3 regions of the Caloramator mitchellensis genome follow, and region 2 is predicted to be linked to each of the others. Evidence: predicted binding sites of a transcription regulator. Region 2 holds the regulator's gene; each other region holds the start of a gene.

Region 1 (7,657 bases), on a different contig from region 2:
ATTACTGTTAAATCAATAGATGGGAGATATAAAGCGTCCTGTAAAGTAACAGTAATATAGATATAATCATGATATTTGAGTAAATATTTATTTTAGTTTCAAAGCCTAAGAATAACTTTTATAAAGTCTTATTATGCTTATTTCATTATTAGACTTATAAATCTGCAGTTCAAGCTGCAGATTTTTTTATCACAAAAAAGTTTCACTTTTTGTGATAATATAATATAATAATAGTATGATATCTCAAAAAGAACTATATTTTTGATACAAGAAGGTGATAGATTGAAACCTTTCATACCACATAAACTACCGATAGATGAATTGATAGAAGTCAAATACTTTATGAAGGAACTACTTAATAGTGTTGAAAAAATAACTGAATATCAAACTATGTTAAAAAACACGAAAATGAATCCAGATTTATTACTTGCACCGATAACGATAAAGGAAGCGCTTCAATCAACTAAAATTGAAGGCACACAAACTACATTGGATGAAGTGTTAGAATCAGAAGCTGATGACAGGATAAAAAGTAAAGATGTAAGAGAAGTATTAAATTATTATGAAGCTTTGAATAAAGGAAGAGAATTGTTAAATACATTGCCAATAAGCACAAGATTATTCAAAGAGCTTCATAAAACCTTGTTAAGTGGAGATGTTAGAGGCAAAGACAGAAGCCCTGGTGAATTTAGAAAAATCCAAAACTTCATAGGGCCAGAAGGTTGCTCGATAGAGAGAGCTACATTTGTTCCACCAGAACCACAACTTGTTGATGAATATATGTCCAATTTAGAGAACTATATTAATACTGACGATGATATGCATGAATTAATTAAGATAGCAATAATACATGCACAATTTGAAACTATACATCCCTTCTTAGATGGAAATGGAAGAATAGGACGAATATTAATTCCACTGTATTTATATTATAAAGGGAAAATATACCAACCAAACTTTTTTATTAGTGATACTTTAGAAAAAGATAAACATAAATATTATAAATTGCTTAATGAAACAAGAACAAAGAATAATTGGAATGAGTGGATAAAATTCTTTTTAAAAGCAGCTGCTGAGCAAGCTGAAAAAAATATAAAATTAATTAAAGATGTAGAAAGTCTATATGAGAAACAAGTTGAACTGGCTACAAATACAGTTAGAAGCACAAATATCATTAAGGTTGTAGACGAAATATTTAACAGACCAATCTTTACGGTTAAATCTATCAAGAAGAATACAGGACTTAGCGATTCAACTGTAAGACATTATCTAAGTAAACTTGAAGATATAAATATGATTTATGCAGATAACTCATTAAGAGATAAAAGATATTATTTCTATGATTTATTAGATATTATTAGATAATCAAAACAAAAAATTGGAGGTGATATTGATGGAGTGTGGGCCTTATCATAGTTGTATTAACTTGAGCCCAAATTGGAAAATTAAATATGGTAGGGGAACTGCATATTCATTTATATCACCTTATGCACTTCTCCTGCCTATATGGGAGGAGGACAAATTATGGAAAGAGTTAAGGGGTGTTATGTAAGTTATGTTTTAGGTGCTCCTGTTTATGACACAACTGATATTTTTCTTGGAAAGCTAAACGACCTTATTGTAACTTCCGATGAACACCTTCCATCTGTTGAAGGAATCAGAATAAAAAATAGGGATGCTTTAAGGGAAATTGCATTTAAGTCCTTAAGTATTTTCAGAAAGGGAAACAAGTATAAGATTATTGTCGATAATTATTTCGAATATAAAAGGGTTGAAAACTATTATTCCCTTTCAAATGACATACTAGATAAGCAAATAGTTGATATAAACGGAAGAAGGGTTGTTAGAGTTAACGATTTAAGGCTTGCAGAAATTGGTGCGAGCTATAAGGTTGTTGCCGTTGATATTGGATTCAGAGGCCTATTAAGAAGGCTTGGGATACTTGATTTTACAGAAATTATTTTATCAAGATTCAATAGAAGACTTGGTGATAGCCTAATTATTTGGGACAATGTTGAACCAATAAAGGGTCAGATAGATAGATTAACTCTTTCAATGCCCTATAAGAAACTTAAATCCCTTCATCCTGCTGACATTGCAGATATACTTGAAGAGCTTGATGCTAAATACAGAAGCGATATTTTCAAGACATTTGATACAAGGCTTGCAGCAGATACTCTTGAGGAGTTTGAGGATGAATACCAGACAGACCTTGTAGAAAATATAGATGCTGCCCTTGCCAAAGAGATTTTTGAAAACATGCCAAATGATGAAATTGCAGATATTCTAGAGGATGTTGACGAAGAACACGTTGAAAAAATACTTGAAAAAATGGATAAGGAAGATGCCGAAGAGATTAAGGAACTTCTCGAATACGAAGAGGATACGGTTGGAAGCATAATGACCACTGATTATATAGCTTTTAATTTTGAAAAGACTGTTGATGAGGTTATAAAGGAATTAAGGGAAACAAAGCCAAGCTCCGAAATTGCGTATTATTTATATGTTGTTGATGATGATGGCAGGCTCTTAGGCGTTGTATCTATAAGAGACCTTATTGTTTCGCCAGGGGATTCTAAATTAAAGGAAATAATGAAGAGCAATGTTATTTATGTTAAAGACAGCGATACACTTGATGATTTAACCGAACTTGTTACTAAATATGAGCTCCTTGCAATTCCCGTTGTTGATGAAAATAAAGTTCTTGTTGGAATGGCAATACTAAATGATATTGTTGATGAAGTATTGCTTCCCAGATGGAAGAAAATACTAAAAAGGTCAGCATAGGGAGGTCGCCATGGGAAAGATAAAGAACAAAAGATTTAAGGAACTCATATTTATATTAGGAATAATAGGGCCAGGGCTTATTACAGTTAACGCAGGAAATGATGCTGGAGGTATTGCAACCTATGCAGCAGTTGGAGCTCACTATGGATATAAAATGCTTTGGGGACTTCTATTAATAACCTTCAGCCTTGCTGTCATTCAGGAGATGAACGCGAGGATGGCGGTTGTGACAGGAAAAGGGCTTTCGGATTTAATAAGAGAACAATTTGGAGTTAAACTCACCTTTTTTGCAATGGTAACCCTTTTTATTGCTAACTTTGGAGTTTTAGTAGGAGATTTTGCTGGTATTGCAGCAAGTATGGAACTTTTTGGAATTGCAAAATATATTTCTGTTCCTTTGGTAGCAATTTTTACCCTGTTTATTATTACAAGAGGTAACTATTCAAAAACAGAGAAGGTCTTTTTAGCATTTACTTTTGTTTTCTTTTCATATATCATAACCTGTTTTATTGCAAAACCTGACTGGAATGTTGTTTTTAAGGAGATGTTCACGCCGCAGATTGAACTTAACAAGGGCTTTATATTAACCTTTATTGGAATGATTGGAACTACAATTACTCCATATATGCAGTTTTATCTTCAATCATCCATCGTTGATAAGGGGCTTAGTATAGAGGATTATAAATACGAAAAAATAGACGTATATCTGTCGGCAGTCTGGGGTGATTTGGTATCCTTCTTTATAATTGTAACAACTGCAATAACTTTATACAAAAATGGCATTCATATAGAAAATGCTGAACAAGCTGCCCTTGCACTAAAGCCGCTTGCAGGAAACTACGCTTCAGCTCTATTTGGACTTGGTCTATTTGGAGCGTCAGCTCTTGCAATTGCAATAATACCTCTCTCGACCACATATGCAATATGCGAGGCCTTTGGATTTGAGAGAGGACTTGACAATGAATACAAAGAAGCTCCCATATTCTATGGAATATTTGCAGGTATGATAATATTAAGCGCAGTAATAGTCCTTATTCCAAACTTATCCCTTGTTGGAATAATGCTTGCAACTCAGCAGATGGCAGGTATGTTGTCCCCAGTTATATTGATTTTTATGGTTATTTTGACCAATAAAAAAGAGGTAATGGGGGAATATACAAACAGCAAAACACAAAATGTAATCATTTGGATAACAGTTGCGTTTATAGTGACTTTATCCATTATAATTTTCATATCACCTCTTATTGAAAGATTAGTCTGACATTGACCCCATGAAAAGTTTTGACATGGGGTTTTTTCTATGTCTCTTTTAAGCGTTATAAATACTATGTAAAATAAAAAATTTTTACAGAAGGTATTGCATTATTTTAGAATATGTTTTATAATAAGATTGTGAAATAAATAACAAGCAATGCAAATCATTATGCATGGTGTGGCGCCGCATTTTTCCTTAAAAATGGCTGCTTTCTTAGCGAAATACTAATGAAAGCATAATCATATTGGTATTGGTTAACCTTTTTTATTGACCATAATAGTTAAAATATTAACAAAGAGGTGTTGTGTATGTCAATTACAATTCATGAAGATTTACTTCAAAAAATAAATGAAGTTAGAAAATCCCAGGAAGAATACTCAAATTTTTCGCAGGAAAAAGTTGATGAAATATTTAGAGCAGCTGCTATGGCTGCTAATGATGCAAGAATCTATCTTGCAAAAATGGCTGTTGAAGAAACAGGAATGGGAATAGTTGAGGATAAGGTTGTTAAGAATCATTTTGCTTCAGAGTATATTTACAACAAATATAAGGACGAAAAGACTTGCGGAGTTATTGAAAAGGATGAGGCAGCAGGAATAATGAAGATTGCAGAACCTATTGGTGTAATCGCTGCGGTTGTTCCAACAACAAACCCAACTTCCACTACAATATTTAAGGCACTATTAGCGCTTAAGACAAGAAACGGTATTATTTTCTCACCACATCCACGTGCCAAAAAATCAACGGTTGAGGCTGCAAGAATTGTTTTAGAAGCAGCTGTTAAGGCTGGAGCACCTAAAAATATTATAGGATGGATTGAAGAACCATCAGTTGAAAAATCACAGCTTTTGATGAGCGAATGCGATTACATTCTTGCAACAGGTGGTCCTGGAATGGTTAAGGCTGCTTATTCATCAGGAAAACCTGCAATTGGTGTTGGCTCGGGTAATACCCCTGCGATAATAGATGAAACAGCCCATATTAAAATGGCTGTTAACTCGATACTCCTCTCAAAGAGCTTTGATAACGGTGTTATATGTGCTTCAGAACAAGCTGTCGTTGTAGTAGATAAAGTTTATGATGAAGTTAAAAAGGAGTTTGAAGAAAGAGGTGCATACTTTTTAAAGGGTGACGAAGTTGATAAGGTTAGAAAAATAATATTGGTCAATGGTCATATTAATGCAAATATAGTTGGTCAGAGCCCTCTTAAAATTGCTGAAATGGCAGAAATTACTATTCCAGAAGATACAAGAATAATAATCGGAGAAGTAGAAAATATAGGACTTAGTGAGCCGTTCTCATTTGAAAAATTGTCACCAGTCCTTGCAATGTATAGAGCTGAAAACTTTGATGAAGCTCTTAATAAGGCAGTGGATTTAGTAAAGCACGGCGGATTTGGGCACACATCAGTTTTATATACAGACACTATAAAGAGCAAGGACAGAGTTGAAAAATTCAGTGCAGCTATGAAGACGGGAAGAGTTATTATTAACATGCCAGCTTCACAGGGTGCTATTGGAGATATATACAACTTCAGGCTCGAGCCATCATTAACTCTTGGCTGCGGTTCATGGGGCGGAAACTCAGTTTCAGAAAATGTAGGTGTTAAGCATCTTTTAAATATCAAGAGCGTAGCTGAGAGGAGAGAAAACATGCTTTGGTTTAGGGTTCCTGAAAAGATTTACTTTAAATATGGCTGCCTTGCAACTGCTCTTAGTGAGCTAAAGGATTTGAATAAGAAAAGGGCGTTCATAGTTACTGACAAGGTGTTGTTTGATTTAGGATATGTTGATGCAGTAACAAAATTGTTGGACGAAGTTGGAATACAATACAGCGTATTTTCTGGTGTAGAGCCAGACCCAACATTAGCTACTGCTAAAAAGGGTGCAGATTTGATGAAATCATTTAACCCAGATGTAATAATTGCCCTTGGTGGTGGCTCGCCAATGGATGCTGCTAAAATTATGTGGGTTATGTATGAACATCCTGAAGTTAAATTTGAAGATTTAGCTTTAAGATTTATGGATATAAGAAAGAGGATTTACAAATTCCCAGAACTTGGACAAAAGGCTATGATGGTTGCTATTCCAACATCGGCAGGAACAGGTTCAGAAGTTACTCCTTTTGCAGTTATAACTGACGAAAAAACTGGTGTAAAATATCCTCTTGCTGATTATGAATTAACTCCAGATATGGCGATTGTTGACCCTGAACTTATGATGAATATGCCAAAGGGACTTACTGCCGCATCAGGGATAGATGCACTTACACATGCAATTGAAGCCTATGTTTCAGTTTTAGCATCTGAATATACAAACGGCCTTGCACTTGAGGCTATAAGGCTTATATTTAAATATCTACCACTTGCTTATTCAGAAGGGGCTGCAAACCAGAAGGCAAGGGAAAAAGTTGCCTATGCTTCAACAATTGCAGGTATGGCCTTTGCAAATGCATTCCTTGGAATATGCCACTCAATGGCGCATAAATTAGGTGCAACCTTCCATATTCCTCACGGAGTTGCAAATGCACTTTTAATAAGCGAAGTTGTAAGATTTAATGCAGTTGATAATCCAAGAAAGCAGACTGCATTCCCACAGTATAAGTATCCAAATGCTAAGTGGAGATATGCACAGATTGCTGATTATTTAAGACTTGGTGGTAAGGATGAGGATGAAAAGGTTGAACTATTAATCAATGCGATAGAACAATTAAAGGAAAAAGTTAATATTCCAAAGTCCATTAAGGAAGCTGGAGTTTCGGAAAAGAAATTTTATGCAGCTTTAGATGAGATGGCAGAACAGGCCTTTGACGACCAGTGCACAGGAACTAACCCAAGATATCCGCTAATAAGTGAAATAAAAGAACTTTATATAAGAGCTTTTGAAGGAAGATAAAAAGGTAGGCTTTGAGCCTACCTTTTTAAATTTATTAAATTTTCAAAAAAGTATTGATTTTTAGTTAATGTTCCTGATATAATTTACTTAAGTTAACTAAAATAAAGTTAAACAACGAGCTTATTTTAGTAAAATAAAATAGAAAATGGTGATGATATGATAACTATTAGAGATATAGCACGTAAGGCAAATGTATCTATAGCAACAGTATCAAGAATTTTAAACAACGATAAAACTCTCTCGGTATCAGATGAAACAAGAGAAAAAATATTAAAAATAGTAGATGAATTAGGATATAAACCTCTTAGAAAAAGAGATGTAAAAAAGCAAGATGATAAAGTTGAAAATGCATTGAATATAGGCATTTTACTGGCTTATTCAGAGCAAGATGAAGCAAACGACCCTTATTTTTTGTCAATAAGGCAGGGAATTGAAAAGGAATGCAGTGAAAAGTTTATTAATATTTCGAGTATTGTTAGACTCGACGGAAATAAATTTAATTTTGACTTGAATGAATTTGATGGATTGATTGTTGTAGGAGGCATTGAAGCAAAAGATTTCAAAAATTTATATAATAACAGAAACGTTGTATTTGTTGACCATGCATATGAAATAGATGAATATGATTCTGTTATTTCGAGCTTTGAGAAGGCAACAGAAAATGTAATAGATTATCTTGTTAGTATGGGACATAAAGAGATTGGTTATATAGGTGGAAGGA
Region 2 (7,657 bases):
CTTTTAAGCTTAAAGAAATTATTAATGCTGGAAACAATAAAATAGTTAATTCCAAATAACGAAAATATAAATTTAAAACTATATTTAATGTCATAAATTAAGTATACTAAAATAACGATAATCATAGCCAGCGAAACATCGACTTTGAGATTATTAATTAGAGCATTAGAATAAAGAAGATATCTGTATTTTAATATATTAGTATCTACTTTAAATTCGATTTTATTATCAAACTTCAATAGTTCATCTAGCTTATAAACTAACAAATGTTTCTTCTCTAAGATAGCTATGTTATTATCAATTTTTTTAATATCGGCCAATTCATCTAACCCAATTTTATATGGATTTATGAGCACATGTTTCCTTGTATTAATGTTAAAAATTAAAATCTTATCAACCCTTCCCGTTATGTGCAGTATTATATAATCATCAAGGCAAAAGAAACTTGCTACAATATCACTGTTGCTTTTGTAATTTAAATTATATATTTGTTCAACAATCCCATAATAATTAATCCTTAATATTTTAAATACATTGTTCTTATCAAACCCAGCTGCATATAATTTTTCTCCTGATATTTCAAAACTGCTACAGAATAATAGTTCTGTTATAAAAATCTCCCTGATTTTTTTCAACTCATTATTGAATATTTGAATAACTGAACCTTCTTCTGTGCTTCCTAAACAACATAAATTATCGTTATCGTCAAACTTAAAATCAAAAAATATTCCATTGAGTAATAAATTTTTTTCTTCAACTAAATCATTGATATGCAAACTAGTCTTTCCATCAAATAGATTATAGTAGATAAGTCTTTGATTTCTTACAATACCAAAATTGTCAAAAACTTCCTTTAAGAAAATCTTTTTGTTATCTTCCTGAAGGCAGAATATACCTTCATGCTTATTAATCTTGTCAAAATAAACAATTCTGTCATTATTAAAATCGAAACTAACAGGGCAGATTGTGTCATTTAAGTTTATCTTTTTCATGCGATAGCACCCCCTAAGTTTGCTATCTAAAATTATTAGCAAAAAACTAAAATTTTAAACCTTGTTTTCTCGAGCATAATAAAAAAGATATTGTTGTGCAAAACCAGCTAAGTCACCAAATTTATTTTTCCCAAACTGCCTTATTTTATTTAAACTTACATCGGGCGCTAAATAAAATTTTTGCATTATTTTCTTAACCCAAACATCTACAGGGAATGCATCAAACTTCTGCATTGAAAAAAGAAGGACACAATCAGCTACCTTAGGACCTACCCCTTTAAACTCCATAAGCTTTTTCATTGCCTCATCCGTATCTAATTTTTTAATCTCCTCTAAATCAATTTTCTCATCAATAATTTTTCTTACAGCTTCAGCAATATACGGTGCTCTAAACCCTGTCCCACAATCTTCCAAATCCCCAACTGTTGCTCTGGCTAATTGCTCAACTGTCGGAAAAGCATAAAATTCCATCCCTCTAAACTCAATTCTATCCCCAAATCTTATTGAAATATTTTCAACTGCCCTTTTAATCATCGGAATTCTATTGTTAGCAGAAATTATAAAGGAAATAAGCGTCTCAAATGGTTCCTGCTTTAAAATCCTAATTCCGTATCCATACTTGATAGCTTCCTTTAAAATTTCATCCTTTTCCAGCTCTCTTTTAATCTCACCGTAATCTCTACCCAAGTCAAAATATTCCCACCAGAAATTTTTATCCTCCTCTTTAGCCCCCTCAAGGCAAATAACATCATCCTTCTCGTATGCATAAACTACCTTCCCTCCAGCAACTCCTATATATCCATCCTCATATTTATTCCATCTAAAGCACTGACCGCATTCAAAAATATGCTCTAAGTGACATTCACTTGATTTCTTGAGTTCTTGAATTGTTTGACAATTTACATTTGTCTTTTGTGTCATCATCCTCGCCTCCTTTGCAAATTATTATCTTTATTATACATTTTTCTTTAAACAAGTGATAGCATGTTGTTTAATTAAACAAGCAAAAATGCAACCTGGACTTTAAGTGCGCGTTTTCTTCAGGTTATACCTTACGATAGGCACCTTTTTATATGTTCCACTCCGCAGCCACAGCGAACTTTCAACACCAAGCTATCGCGAATTCCGCGCCACAAAAAAAACGTCAATCATAATCTTCCGATTGACGTCTTGAAAATTTATTCTTTTGCAGTGAATAAAACTTGAACTATTTTTCATTGCAGAAAATCCAGTAAAATTTTCTGCACGGTATTATAAACTATATAAAGTATAAATTCTGATATTTGGGAGCTAACGAATTATACCACTTTAACAATTAAACTAATTTTCTATAATTATTTGTCCAAATTGGCATACAACTCAAGAAGTCAAGAAATCAAGTGACAGGCACCTATTTTATTTTTTCTTTAATAACATCCCAGATGCTTCTATCTTCCCATCCAAGGCTCCAGGCACCAATTCCAGGCAAATCAAATTGATTTGCTAGGTCCATTCTCCAGCCCATAGAAGTATTATCCTCAAGCCAAACTATATACTTATATCCATCTGCATTATAGGTAACAACGTTTTGCTGTGCCTTACTGTCAAAAAACATTCGTCCACCATATTGTTGCATATAATTCATGGCTGTATTCGTTGATATAGCCGAAGAGGATACTACAAATTCTTTAATAGTATTAGCTGGCACCTTTATTGAAACAGTCATTGGAATATATCCAATACCTCCATTAAATTCAACCTTATACCAATTTGAACTTTCTCCCAACAATTTATAGGAATCACCTATATTAGCCGGTTGCAGCTTTGTGCTTGAAGTTGAATTACTCGAATACACATAGTAATTAGCCTTTGTAAAGACAACTGAATCATACGGATTATTTACTACCTTTAGCTTATATAATCTTAGGTAAAATGGAACCCCAAGAACTAATTTTTCCTTTGGTATTCCAATTTCTATTAACTCTTCTATTGAATCCTTAACCCATGGATAAGACCCTACTGAACCAGCTGTCGTTGATGATGCAACATGTTCGTCGTAAGCCATGAGAATCATGTAGTCAACATAGTTTATGAGGGCTTGTCTATCATACCACTTTGACCATGTCTGGGAAGTTGAAATTCTAACAACATCTACTGATACAACCATGTTATATTTTTTAAGCTCAGCAGATAGGTCCCTTACAAATGCAGTGAACAAATCCTTGTTTGCGCTTATCGTTCCTAATGCTTCAAAGTCAATGTTTATTCCATCTACGTTATAACTTCTGGCAAGCGAAACAACCTTGCTAATTACTTTTTTCCTTACTGTCGCATTTGTAAACATTGCGTAAGCTCTATCGGCATCAAATTCAACAAACCTTGGCCAAACTTCATAGCCATTGTTGTGAGCCCTTTTTATATATTCTGGGTCTGCATTGTCTATAACATCTATACTTGAAACATTTCTATAATCTCCTGTCATATCAAACCAGGTAGGTGAAACAACATCAAGCCCTGTCTGTGAAGATTTAATATTTATATAATCGGTGTCTTCATCATAGGTTCTTGAGTTTCTACTCTTGTCGTATATATACTGCCATGCTAATGTGAACTTATCATTTGGAATGTTGTCAAGTAAATCCACCTTATCTTTGTGGACGTATCCGATTGAACTTCCCTTTATAATTTTATAAAAATCGCCTTCTATTCCAAGTATTTTGAATGATTCATTCGCAAGCAAAAGCCTGTCATCCAGCGTTCCATCCAATGTCTTAAACATCGTGACATCTTCTTTAAGCCTTATAAATCTTCCAACCAAAGGATTTTCTTCCCTGCTTGGAGTATATTTTGCAACATATTGTGAAGAAACATATCCCTTGTTTGTCTTTAGGAATGTTCCTGATTTTCCTATGATAGCAATTATATTGCCCTTGTAATACTTCCCAACTATGGCGGCTGTTGTAGAAGGGGCTTGTCTAATATTTAATGTTGAAGCAGTTACTACTGCTTTGTAAGAAGTAAAGGTCGAAGTGCTTTGGATATAATTTTTTATATAACTTGAACTGTTATATATATATCCCTTTGAGGTTTTTAAAAAGCTTCCAGATTTCCCTGTTACGGTAACAACAGTCCCTTTTGTATACTTGCCGACTATCTTTGCTGAAGTGCTTGCACTGCTTCTTATATAGATATAATTAGCAATTACCTGAACCTTATATTGCTTAAAGCTTGCCCCAGAATTTGTCGATACAGTCTTTAAATAATTTGGACTGTTATAAATATATCCCTTTGAGGTTTTTAAAAAGCTTCCAGACTTTCCTATTACGGTAACAACAGTCCCTTTTGTATACTTGCCGACTATCTTTGCTGAAGTACTTGCACTGCTCCTAATGTTTAAATAATTAGCAATTATCTGAACCTTATACTGCTTAAAGCTTGTTGTAGCAGACTTAACATCAATATATAAGACTTGTGTAACGATTAAAAAAATGACGAGAGAGAACGATATTTTCGACGAAATTTTCTTCAACTCCCCACTACCCCCTTATTTTTTAAATTTTCGACATATATTTACGTTAATTATAAATAAAAAAAAGGCGTAATTCAACGCCCAATTTTTTCCTTAAACAATTCACTTTCATTAAGTCTATAGCTAAGTGTCAAAAGGCTTTCGCTAAGATGAACATTCTCAACTATTACATCTTCTGGAACAGCAATATCAGTAGGTGCAAAGTTCCATATGCCTTTAATTCCCGACTTTACAAATGCATCTGCTATTCTTTGTGCTTGTTCCTTTGGAACACAAATAATACCAATGTCTGCAGGATTATTCTTTAAAAATGATTCAAGATTGTCAACATCCTGAACTTCTATATCCCTGATTCCCATCCCAATCAATTTAGGATTCCTATCAAATATACCTATCAGGTGAAAACCTAACTTTTCAAAATTTGTGTAATTAGCTACTGCCTGACCTATATTTCCGGCCCCAACGATAACTGTTTTATATTCCTTATTAAGTCCTAGTATTTTTCCTATTTCGTCCCTTAGCGCTCTGACATTGTATCCATATCCCTGTTGGCCAAAATCACCAAAATTATTCAAATCCTGTCTTATTTGAGAAGCTGTAAAACCTATTCTTTCAGATAATTCCTTTGATGATATTCTTTCAATGTCATTTCTTAATAACTCTCCTAAATACCTATAATACTTTGGAAGCCTTCTGATAACAGCCATCGATATTACTGTTTTTTTACTCATTATATCACCTAACCCATTGTTTATATTTTAACATTTGTTCTTAAAAAAAATTGTAGCATTTTTATTTAATTATATAGCAAAATTAAAATTTTGTGAATACTTGTGAAATAATTTATGCCTTTAAATTCTATATTTTGACTTTATTTCTTCGTAATTATATAATATACTCGTAAATTTAATTCTGAGGTGGAAAAATGGTAGTATTAGAAGCCCAAAATATTTCAAAATCATACGGAACAGATGTTATTTTAAAAGATATAAATTTAAAAATTGAAGATAGCGAAAAGGTTGGACTCGTTGGTAAGAACGGTGCAGGTAAAACCACATTGTTTAAAATATTATCAAAGCAAATCGAGCCTGATAATGGAGCTCTTTTTATTTCTAACGATAAGACAATAGGCTACTTAAGCCAGAACATTGAATTCGAAATAACAAACAATGTATTTGAAGAGGCGCTAAAGGTATTTGAAAATGTCAAAAATATCGAAAATAGATTGAGAGAACTTGAATTGTTGATTTCCAGTGAAAAGGATGAGCAAAAGCATAGCGAGCTTTTAAATGAATATGGAATTTTATTAGACAAATTTGACATGCTCGATGGTTATTCGATTGAAAATCAAGTAAGAAGAATTTTAACAGGTCTTGGAATACCATCTTCAGATTTTACTAAGAGCGTGGTAAATCTATCAGGCGGTCAAAAGACAAGATTATCACTTGCAAAGCTCCTTTTAAAAAATCCTGACATTTTGCTCCTTGACGAGCCTACCAACCATCTTGATTTAGAGGCAATTAAATTTTTAGAAGAATTCCTTAAGGAATATAGAGGCGCCTGTATAATAATTTCACACGACAGATACTTTTTAGACGTTATTACCACAAAAACATTTGAGCTTATAAATGGAACAATTGAAGAATACAACGGCAATTACACATATTTTATAAATGAAAGACAAAACAGGTTAGAGGAAAAACTAAAACATTATGAGCTACAGCAAAAAGAAATACAGCGACTTGAGGAGATGATTGAAAGGTTTAGGTCCTTCAACAGAGAAAAAAGCATAAAGCAGGCCGAGAGCAAAGAAAAGATGCTTGATAGAATAGAAAGAATAGAAAAACCTCAAGTATTCCAAAACAGCGTTAAAATCAAATTTGAAATTAAATTCCAAAGTGGAAATGATGTAATAAGCCTTGAAAATATTAAAAAATCCTTTGGAGATAAAACTCTGTTTGAGAATTTATCGCTTTTTATTAAGCGTGGTGAAAGAGTTGCTCTAATAGGCTCAAATGGAAAGGGAAAGACTACCCTTTTTAGGATAATTTGTGGACTTATAGAGCCAGACGCAGGGTTTGTTAGACTAGGAAAAAATGTATTGATAGGATACTATGACCAGGAACAGAGCAATTTATCAGAAGATAAAACGGTAATCGATGAAGTTTGGGATGAATATCCAAACCTTACAACCACTCAAATCAGAAATTACCTTGCAGCATTTTTATTTACTAAGGATGATGTGTTTAAATCTATATCGACGCTATCCGGTGGAGAAAAGGCAAGGCTTTCAATGCTGAAGGTCATGCTTAAAAAACCTAACCTACTTTTATTAGACGAGCCTACAAACCATCTTGATATTCTATCAAGGGAAGCTCTTGAAAATGCCCTTATGGATTATGAAGGAACTATATTTGCTATTTCCCACGATAGATACTTTCTAAACAAAATATTCAACAAGATTATAGAGTTTGACGGTAGCACCTTCTCTGAATTTATCGGTAATTTCGATTACTATATTCAAAAAAAGAATACCAATTCGGATGAAATTGTTATAAACACTGTTGGGAAAACTAAAACACAAATAAAGGACGAAAGGCGAAAAGAACGCGAAAAAAGGGAACAGCAAAAGGCAAAAGAAAACGAAATAAAGGATATTGAAAAGCAAATCGAATCACTTGAATCAAAAATAAGCGACCTTGAAAGCCTTCTTTGCCAGCCAGATATTTATTCTGAACCGGATAAGGTTGTCCAAATCACAAAGGAACTTAATTCTAATAAAGACTTATTAAGTAGATTATATGAGAAATGGGAAGAACTATTGAATTAATCCCAAGAATTATTTTATTTTACAATACCAAAAAACTTTGATATCAATGTTTAAATGAGTTTTCAGAAAACTATTAAATAGATAAATTAAGCTGTCTCCTTTAAGAGACAGCTTCTTCTTCATCTATTGATTTTTGAATTTCATTTAATGCTTTCTTTAATTCTTCAATTGAGAAAGGCTTGTTGATAATATAATCTACACAATCAAGGTCATCGTTCTTCAGCTTTCCTAGCCAGCCTGTCATTAAAATAAATGCTGCATCTTTTTTTCTTTGCTTTATCATCTTTGATATCTGAACGCCTGTAATATTAGGCATTGCAAGGTCGC
Region 3 (7,657 bases), on a different contig from region 2:
TAGGGAATTTGTTTTAAAACCCTTATGTGAAATAGCACCTGAACTTGTTCATCCTATATTGAAAAAATCAATTAATCAGTTATTAGACGAATTACAATGAGTTAAAATTATAACACAATATATTGAATGATAATTTATCAATGTATTGTGTTCTTTTTGTATCTTGAAAAAATTAATTTTAAGGGGAGTGTTTAATGTGAAAAGCTATAGAAAGGAACTTTGGTTTAATATACCTACAAGAAGAGGCTTTGTCAATATAACTCATGAACTAGAAAAATGCCTTGGGGAAAGCGGTATAAAAGAAGGCTTGCTTCTTTGCAATGCAATGCATATAACTGCAAGCGTATTTATTAACGATGACGAGTCAGGACTACATAAGGACTTTGAAAATTGGCTTGAAAGACTTGCACCAGAAAAGCCTTACAGTCAGTATCACCACAATGGATTTGAAGATAATGCCGATGCCCACCTAAAAAGAACAATAATGGGAAGGGAAGTTGTAGTTGCAATTACTGATGGCAAACTTGATCTTGGTCCTTGGGAACAGGTTTTCTATGGAGAATTTGATGGTAAGAGAAGGAAAAGGGTTCTAGTTAAGATTATAGGGGAATGAGAAAAGTTCAGAAGCCTTTTGCTTTCTGAACTTTTCTCATAAGCACTTTATAATAATTAAATTAAATAGAATCACCTTGCAAATTTTTGAAATATTCTTCTTTAAAAATTGGATCAATTTTATTGTAAAAATCTATTAGTAGAGAAACTTTTTTCTTTAATCTGTCATTATTATTAATAAGTTCCCAAAACCTTTTGTTATTAGTGAATAAGTATTGGGCAATTATGGCAATATCTTCCTCGATTCCTGACTGAGAATATGGATTTATAAACCCATCTTTAACTAATTCATCATCAAAATCGTAGTCCTTTTTTCCTTGTTTAATAGTTTCTTTAAGAAATTCAAGCCCACCATTTCCATATTTAAAGTCATTGGGATTACAATTAGTCCACTCTATTTCATTAAATAGATATTTATAATTGTTAAACAGTATGTGATTAAATTCATGATGAAAAACTTGTTTTACATCAGCATCTAAATAATTATCATCAGCTATATAAATATTCATAGAATCAAAAGTTCCTCCAATTGGTACTTCTCTATAAATTAGGCTTTTTGTAAAAATGATGCTGTCAAGATTTTCAGATAATAATGATTTTGGATATTTATTTATTTCACTACTAAAAATATCTTTTAATCTATCTATTTGACTTTTATCTATAGGTTCATATTGTAAATTTTTCATATTATCATAATCATATGTTGGACATAAAAAATCTATTTTAATTCTTTCCGTTAAAAAATTCAAGTAAACATTTGGATATCTTCTAATTACCCATTTTAATTTAACAAATTTATCGTATCCAGATACAATTCCTTTATCACAATAATATATGCCAGGCATATTGGTTGAGGGCAGACTATAATTATAAAGTATATCGACATATTTTGTTGTTCCGTCGCTCATGATTGCTTTAACTTTTTTAGGAAATTCGATATTATCGCCAACTAATGCAACTTGTATTATATCATCAATTTTTGTAATTACAGGAACTATATTAATAGTTGCTTTAACTGATTTGTTGTAGTTCTTAACTTTACCAGTAAAGGTAAGCTTTCTAACTTTACTTGTATCTACTTTATTAGAATTCCAAGTAATCAGGACTTTTTGTTTTGTATTATTTGTCATTACTGCTGTTACTGATGAGGGCAATTGATATCTTTGATTATGCTTGACTGTAATGTATATATCAGCTATTGATTTAATTTTTATATTTGATTGTTTTGCAAATATTCTGTTAGATGTATGGAGCGTTTTTTCTTTAAGAATATCTTCTGATGATGCTAAAGATAATAACATTAAAAAGATTAAGAACATAAAAAAAATTTTCTTTTTCATAAAATCACCTCGTATAATTATCTTAATATTATAATACCATTTTTCGCAAATAAATGGTATATTAGCCAATATTTATAAATTTATTAGGAAATTGAGCAGTTAAAAAATTATTGGATATCTACGAAAAAGTTTTTGAGATTTATCCTAATGCTCAGTAGCGATACACCATTCGGTTCAGGAGTTATGCAAAGAAGAGATGGAAAATATTTTACAGGATTTGAACCATTGCTTGGGATACACTGTGCAGCTAATGATTTAAATCTAAACAAAGATGAAATTGTTACAGTTGAGCAAGCAGTAAATTGTTAAACAAAAATATTTAGAATTTTAAAAATCGTCAAAATAGTGATATAATCATATTGGGGGTGAGAATTTGGAAACAATTATTTTACAAAAAGAAGAAAATATTGCGGTGTTAACAATTTCAAGACCAAAGGCGTTAAACGCGCTAAACACAAAAGTATTAAAAGAATTAGACGGAGCAATTGATGAAATTGAAAATGATAATGAGATTTATGCTCTTGTAATTACAGGGGATGGGGAAAAGGCATTTGTTGCAGGTGCTGATATTGCAGAGATGAAGGATATGAACCCAAAAGAAGCTAGAAATTTCAGTATATTAGGGAATAAAGTATTCAGAAGGATTGAGAGCTTAAGAATCCCCACAATTGCTGCTGTTAACGGTTATGCCCTTGGTGGAGGATGCGAACTTGCTATGGCGTGTGATATTAGAATAGCATCTGAAACTGCAAAATTTGGGCAGCCAGAGGTGGGACTTGGTATAACTCCGGGCTTTGGAGGAACACAAAGGCTCTCAAGAATTGTTGGCAAATCAAAGGCAAAGGAATTAATATTTACAGGAGACGTTATTGATGCCAATGAGGCGCTAAGAATTGGACTTGTAAATAAAGTAGTTAAAAAAGAAGAACTTATTGATGAAGCTAAAAAACTCGCTAATAAAATATCACAAAACGCTCCAATTGCAGTAGGATTAGCAAAGGCTGCAATAGATAGAGGCTACCAGGCTGATATTGATACTGCAATTATGTATGAAGCAGAAGTGTTTTCACAATGTTTTGCAACAGAGGATCAAAAGGATGGAATGACTGCATTTACAGAAAAAAGAAAGGTAGAAAAATTTAAGAATAAATAGGGGGATTAAAATGAAGGTATTTGTTGTAGGTTCAGGAACAATGGGCTCAGGTATAGCCCAAACATTTGCTCAAAGCGGCATAGAAGTTTATTTAAATGATATCAAGGAAGAGTTTGTTGAAAGAGGATATAATGGTATAGTTAAAAACATATCTAAGTTAGTTGAAAAGGGAAAGATAAGCGAGGAAGATAAAAATAACATTGTTTCAAAAATACATAAATCTATTAATGTTGAAGATGCAAAGGATTGTGATTTAGTAGTAGAAGCAATTATAGAAAATATGGATGCAAAAAAGGAGCTTTTTAAAAAGCTTGATAGTATTTGTAAAGAAGAAACAATACTTGCTACTAATACTTCATCATTGTCAATCACAGAAATTGCCGCAGCAACTAAAAGACCTGATAGAGTAATTGGCATGCACTTTTTTAATCCAGCACCGGTAATGAAGCTTATAGAAATAATAAGAGGCATTGCAACTTCAGAGGAAACATACAATAAAGTTAAAGAGATTTCAACTACTATTGGAAAAGACCCAGTTGAGGTTAATGAGGCACCGGGATTTGTAGTAAACAGAATACTTATCCCAATGATTAATGAAGCAATAGGAATTTTAGCTGAAGGAATAGCATCTGCAAAGGATATAGACAAAGCAATGAAACTTGGCGCTAACCATCCTATGGGACCGTTAGAACTTGCAGATTTTATAGGAAACGATATTAATCTTGCTATTATGGAATATCTCTACAAAGAAACTGGAGATCAAAAATATAGACCACACCCTCTATTAAAGAAAATGGTAAGAGCAGGTTACCTTGGAAGAAAAACTGGCAGAGGTTTTTATGATTATATGTAAAAGGCTGTCTCAAAATTTATAAGTTATTAATTTCATTTTTAGCATACTAATGTAGCCCCATGATATGATTTCAAAGTGGCATCTCTCATGAGCCTTAGTAACTCTTGCTTTTCGACTTTTCAAAAGTGCGTAATTCTACTCAGGACGAGTAGAGCCGAGCGGACTTCAGGAGGAAGTCTCGCGAGGGTAGCACTTTTGAAAACAAAGAAAAGCTTAGAGTTACTTGGTGAAATGAGCGAATGCCCGTGAAATCATTCATGGGGCTTAGTAGATTAAAGTTAAAAGATAATAAATGAATTTTGAGACAGCCTTTTATACAATTCTTTGTCACAAAATTAACTTTCGTTGAATAATTGTTAAAATAGCCTTATCATAATATTGTGAAGATTCAAAAAGAGGGGGGCTATTATGCAAAAGGTAGCGATTGTTGAAGCATTAAGAACACCTGTTGGTTCCTTTATGGGAAGTCTTGCAGGATTCAGTGCAGTAGACTTAGGAACAAAGGTTATTTCCGAATTACTTAATAAAAGGCCAGAAATTAAAGAGAAATTAGATATGGTTTATATGGGGAATGTTTTACAGGCAGGAAATGGTCAAAATCCTGCAAGACAAGCAGCATTGAAAGCTGGAGTTCCTCTTCCTGTTCCAGCTACAACAGTTAATACTGTGTGTGGTTCAGGACTTCATTCAGTTATTATGGCATACACTTCAATACTTGCAGGACAAGAAGAGTTGAGCATTGCAGGTGGTATGGAGAGTATGTCAAATGCACCTTTTTTAGTAAAGGGTCTTAGAAATGGAATAAAGATGGGCAATACTGAACTTATAGATGTAATGATACATGATGGATTAACTTGTCCATTTAATTTGTATCATATGGGAATTACAGCTGAAAATCTAGCTCAAAAATATAATTTAACAAGAGAAGAACAGGATGAGTTTGCATATAATAGCCAGATGAAAGCTACAAAGGCAAGAAAAGATGGAAAATTTGTCGATGAAATAGTTCCAATTACTATAAAGAACAAGAAGGAAGAAATAATATTTAAGGATGATGAATATATTAGAGAAGAAACGACTATCGAGAAGCTTGCAAAATTAAGACCTGCATTTAAAGCAGACGGAACAGTTACTGCAGGTAATGCATCAGGGATTAACGATGGGGCTGCTGCTGTTTTAGTTGCTTCAGAGGAGAAGTGTAAAGAATTAGGATTAAATCCTCTTGTTTATATTAAGGGGTTTGGACTTGCTGGAGTTGATCCAAGCATAATGGGAATAGGTCCAGTTGATGCAATCAACAAAATGCTCAGAAAGGCTAACTTGACAATTGAGGATATTGATTTATTTGAACTCAATGAAGCATTTGCCTCACAATCGCTTGCGGTGTTAAGAGAACTGAAAGTTGATGCTGAAAAGGTAAATGTAAATGGTGGTGCAATCGCAATAGGCCACCCAATAGGTGCTAGCGGGACAAGAATATTGGTAACTCTTATACATGAACTTATTCGACAAAACAAGAGATATGGAGTTGCAGCACTCTGTATTGGTGCGGGAATGGGAGTTTCAATATTGATTGAAAATGCAAATATTTAAAAAATTCAAAAAACATATTAACAAAAATTTTAATTGATGCTATAATAATAATTAGAAATAAATTCTAAATTTCGCATAAATAGAGGTGCAGATAATAAGGTAGCATTAGGATGTTAAGGAAAGGAACTTCCGAAGCCTAATGTGAAGGGGTTGTCTGCCGAAAGGATTTATCGGTTCCTAGATATATCCTTGGTGATGGAGCACAACGCCCTATCACTGTCATGGTTTGCCATGAAGCGCTATTTATGCAGTGGTTTTATACCATTGCATAAATAGCGCTTTTAATTTGTCTAAAATTATCAAAAAATTTCAAAAATATAGGGGGGTTAAAATTGAAGGCAGTAATAAGATTAAGAATGAGTATGCATGATGCCCATTATGGGGGAAACCTTGTAGATGGTGCAAGAATGTTAAATTTGTTTGGTGATGTAGCAACAGAATTATTGATAAGACATGACGGGGATGAAGGTTTATTTAGAGCTTATGATTCTGTAGAATTTTTAGCACCTGTATATGCTGGTGATTACATCGAAGCCGTAGGTGAAATAGTTGAAGTAGGAAACACTTCAAGAAAAATGAAGTTTGAGGCAAGGAAGGTTATACAGTCAAGGCCTGACATAAACGATTCAGCAGCAGAAGTTATTGATGAGCCGATAGTTGTTTGTAGAGCAAGTGGAACATGCGTTGTTCCAAAGGATAAACAAAGAAATAAAAGGTGAGGGGATAGGATGGAAAAACTAATAATAACCGCAGCTATTTGTGGTGCCGAAGTTACTAAAAAACATAATCCAAACGTTCCTTATACTGTAGAAGAAATTGCAAATGAAGCAGAAAAGGCCTATAGGGCTGGAGCAAGCATTATTCATCTTCACGTTAGAAATGATGATGGAACTCCGACACAGGATAAAGAAAGATTCAGAGCATGTATGGAGGCCATAAGGGAAAGGTGCCCAGATGTAATCATTCAACCGTCAACAGGCGGGGCAGTTGGAATGACTAACGAAGAAAGACTTCAGCCTGTATACTTAAAACCTGAAATGGCAACGCTTGACTGTGGAACGGTAAACTTTGGTGGAGACGATATATTCGTTAATACAGAAAACACAATTATTTACTTTGCAAATAAAATAAATGAACTTGGTATAAAACCTGAATTAGAGGTTTTTGACAAGGGAATGGTTGATATGGCTCTAAGACTACATAAAAAGGGAATTATTAAAGGACCGCTTCATTTCAATTTTGTTATGGGAGTAAACGGTGGAATATCAGGAGAACCAAGGGATTTAATATTTTTGTCTGAAAGCATTCCCAAGGATGCTACCTGGACAGTAACCGGAATAGGAAGATTTGAATTCCCGCTTGCTACAATGGCAATTTTAATGGGTGGAAACGTTAGAGTGGGATTCGAAGATAATGTATATATTTCAAAGGGAGTTTTGGCAAACTCTAATGCAGAGCTTGTTGAAAAAGTTGTTAGAATTGCAAAGGAACTTGGAAGGGAAATTGCAACCCCTGATGAGGCAAGAAAAATATTGGGAATAGTGAGGTGATAGAATGAAAAAGGTGGTTGATATCAACGAAATTAAAACGCTTATCAAAGATGGAATGACTATAATGATTGGTGGATTTTTAGCATGTGGAACTCCTGAAAAACTAATCGATACTTTAGTGGAAATGAATGTTAAAGAATTAACCATAATTGCTAACGACACTGCATTCCCAGACAGAGGGATAGGAAAGCTTGTGGTTAATGGACAAGTTAAGAGGGTTATTGTATCCCACATTGGAACTAACCCAGAAACCGGAAGACTTATGAACGAAGGCAAAATGGAAGTTGAACTTTGCCCTCAGGGAACATTGATTGAAAGAATAAGAGCAGCTGGAGCTGGACTTGGCGGTGTCTTAACTCCAACTGGCGTTGGGACTATTGTAGAAGAAGGAAAACAAAAATTAAACATAAATGGCAAAGAATATCTGTTAGAGCTTCCATTAAGAGCTGATATTGCGCTTGTAAAGGGAAGTATAGCAGATGAAATGGGCAACGTGTTTTACAAAGGAACCACAAGAAATTTTAATCCAATAATCGCATTTGCAGCAGATACGGTT

Evidence for each region. Region 2 encodes Rex, which represses fermentation and respiration genes when NADH is low (regulators of the CRP and FNR family bind a similar motif). Its sites were predicted from a motif close to ATTGTTAANNNNTTAACAAT; they were not measured.
Region 1: the regulator Rex is predicted to act here: its motif matches at 4,319-4,338, upstream of adhE (bifunctional acetaldehyde-CoA/alcohol dehydrogenase).
Region 3: the regulator Rex is predicted to act here: its motif matches at 4,282-4,301, upstream of ABG79_RS00290 (acetyl-CoA C-acetyltransferase).

What each region holds. Positions count from the first base shown of each region.
Region 1 covers NZ_LKHP01000009.1:66,362-74,018, forward strand. Annotated here, with positions in the region: gene ABG79_RS08485 (Ig-like domain-containing protein) at 1-60, shown strand, start outside; gene ABG79_RS08490 (Fic family protein) at 283-1,365, shown strand; gene ABG79_RS08495 (magnesium transporter) at 1,525-2,787, shown strand; gene ABG79_RS08500 (Nramp family divalent metal transporter) at 2,798-4,048, shown strand; gene adhE (bifunctional acetaldehyde-CoA/alcohol dehydrogenase) at 4,351-6,936, shown strand; gene ABG79_RS08510 (LacI family DNA-binding transcriptional regulator) at 7,093-7,657, shown strand, end outside.
Region 2 covers NZ_LKHP01000002.1:133,426-141,082, forward strand. Annotated here, with positions in the region: gene ABG79_RS02240 (hypothetical protein) at 1-992, opposite strand, end outside; gene ABG79_RS02245 (DNA-3-methyladenine glycosylase family protein) at 1,047-1,913, opposite strand; gene ABG79_RS02250 (SH3 domain-containing protein) at 2,383-4,500, opposite strand; gene ABG79_RS02255 (redox-sensing transcriptional repressor Rex) at 4,575-5,231, opposite strand; gene abc-f (ribosomal protection-like ABC-F family protein) at 5,426-7,330, shown strand; gene ABG79_RS02265 (ATP-binding protein) at 7,431-7,657, opposite strand, start outside.
Region 3 covers NZ_LKHP01000001.1:58,432-66,088, forward strand. Annotated here, with positions in the region: gene folK (2-amino-4-hydroxy-6-hydroxymethyldihydropteridine diphosphokinase) at 1-100, shown strand, start outside; gene ABG79_RS00270 (secondary thiamine-phosphate synthase enzyme YjbQ) at 197-613, shown strand; gene ABG79_RS00275 (putative zinc-binding metallopeptidase) at 675-1,952, opposite strand; gene ABG79_RS12725 (hypothetical protein) at 2,136-2,261, shown strand; gene ABG79_RS00280 (short-chain-enoyl-CoA hydratase) at 2,326-3,105, shown strand; gene ABG79_RS00285 (3-hydroxybutyryl-CoA dehydrogenase) at 3,116-3,958, shown strand; gene ABG79_RS00290 (acetyl-CoA C-acetyltransferase) at 4,367-5,551, shown strand; lysine riboswitch at 5,624-5,801, shown strand; gene kal (3-aminobutyryl-CoA ammonia lyase) at 5,884-6,270, shown strand; gene kce (3-keto-5-aminohexanoate cleavage enzyme) at 6,280-7,101, shown strand; gene atoD (acetate CoA-transferase subunit alpha) at 7,106-7,657, shown strand, end outside.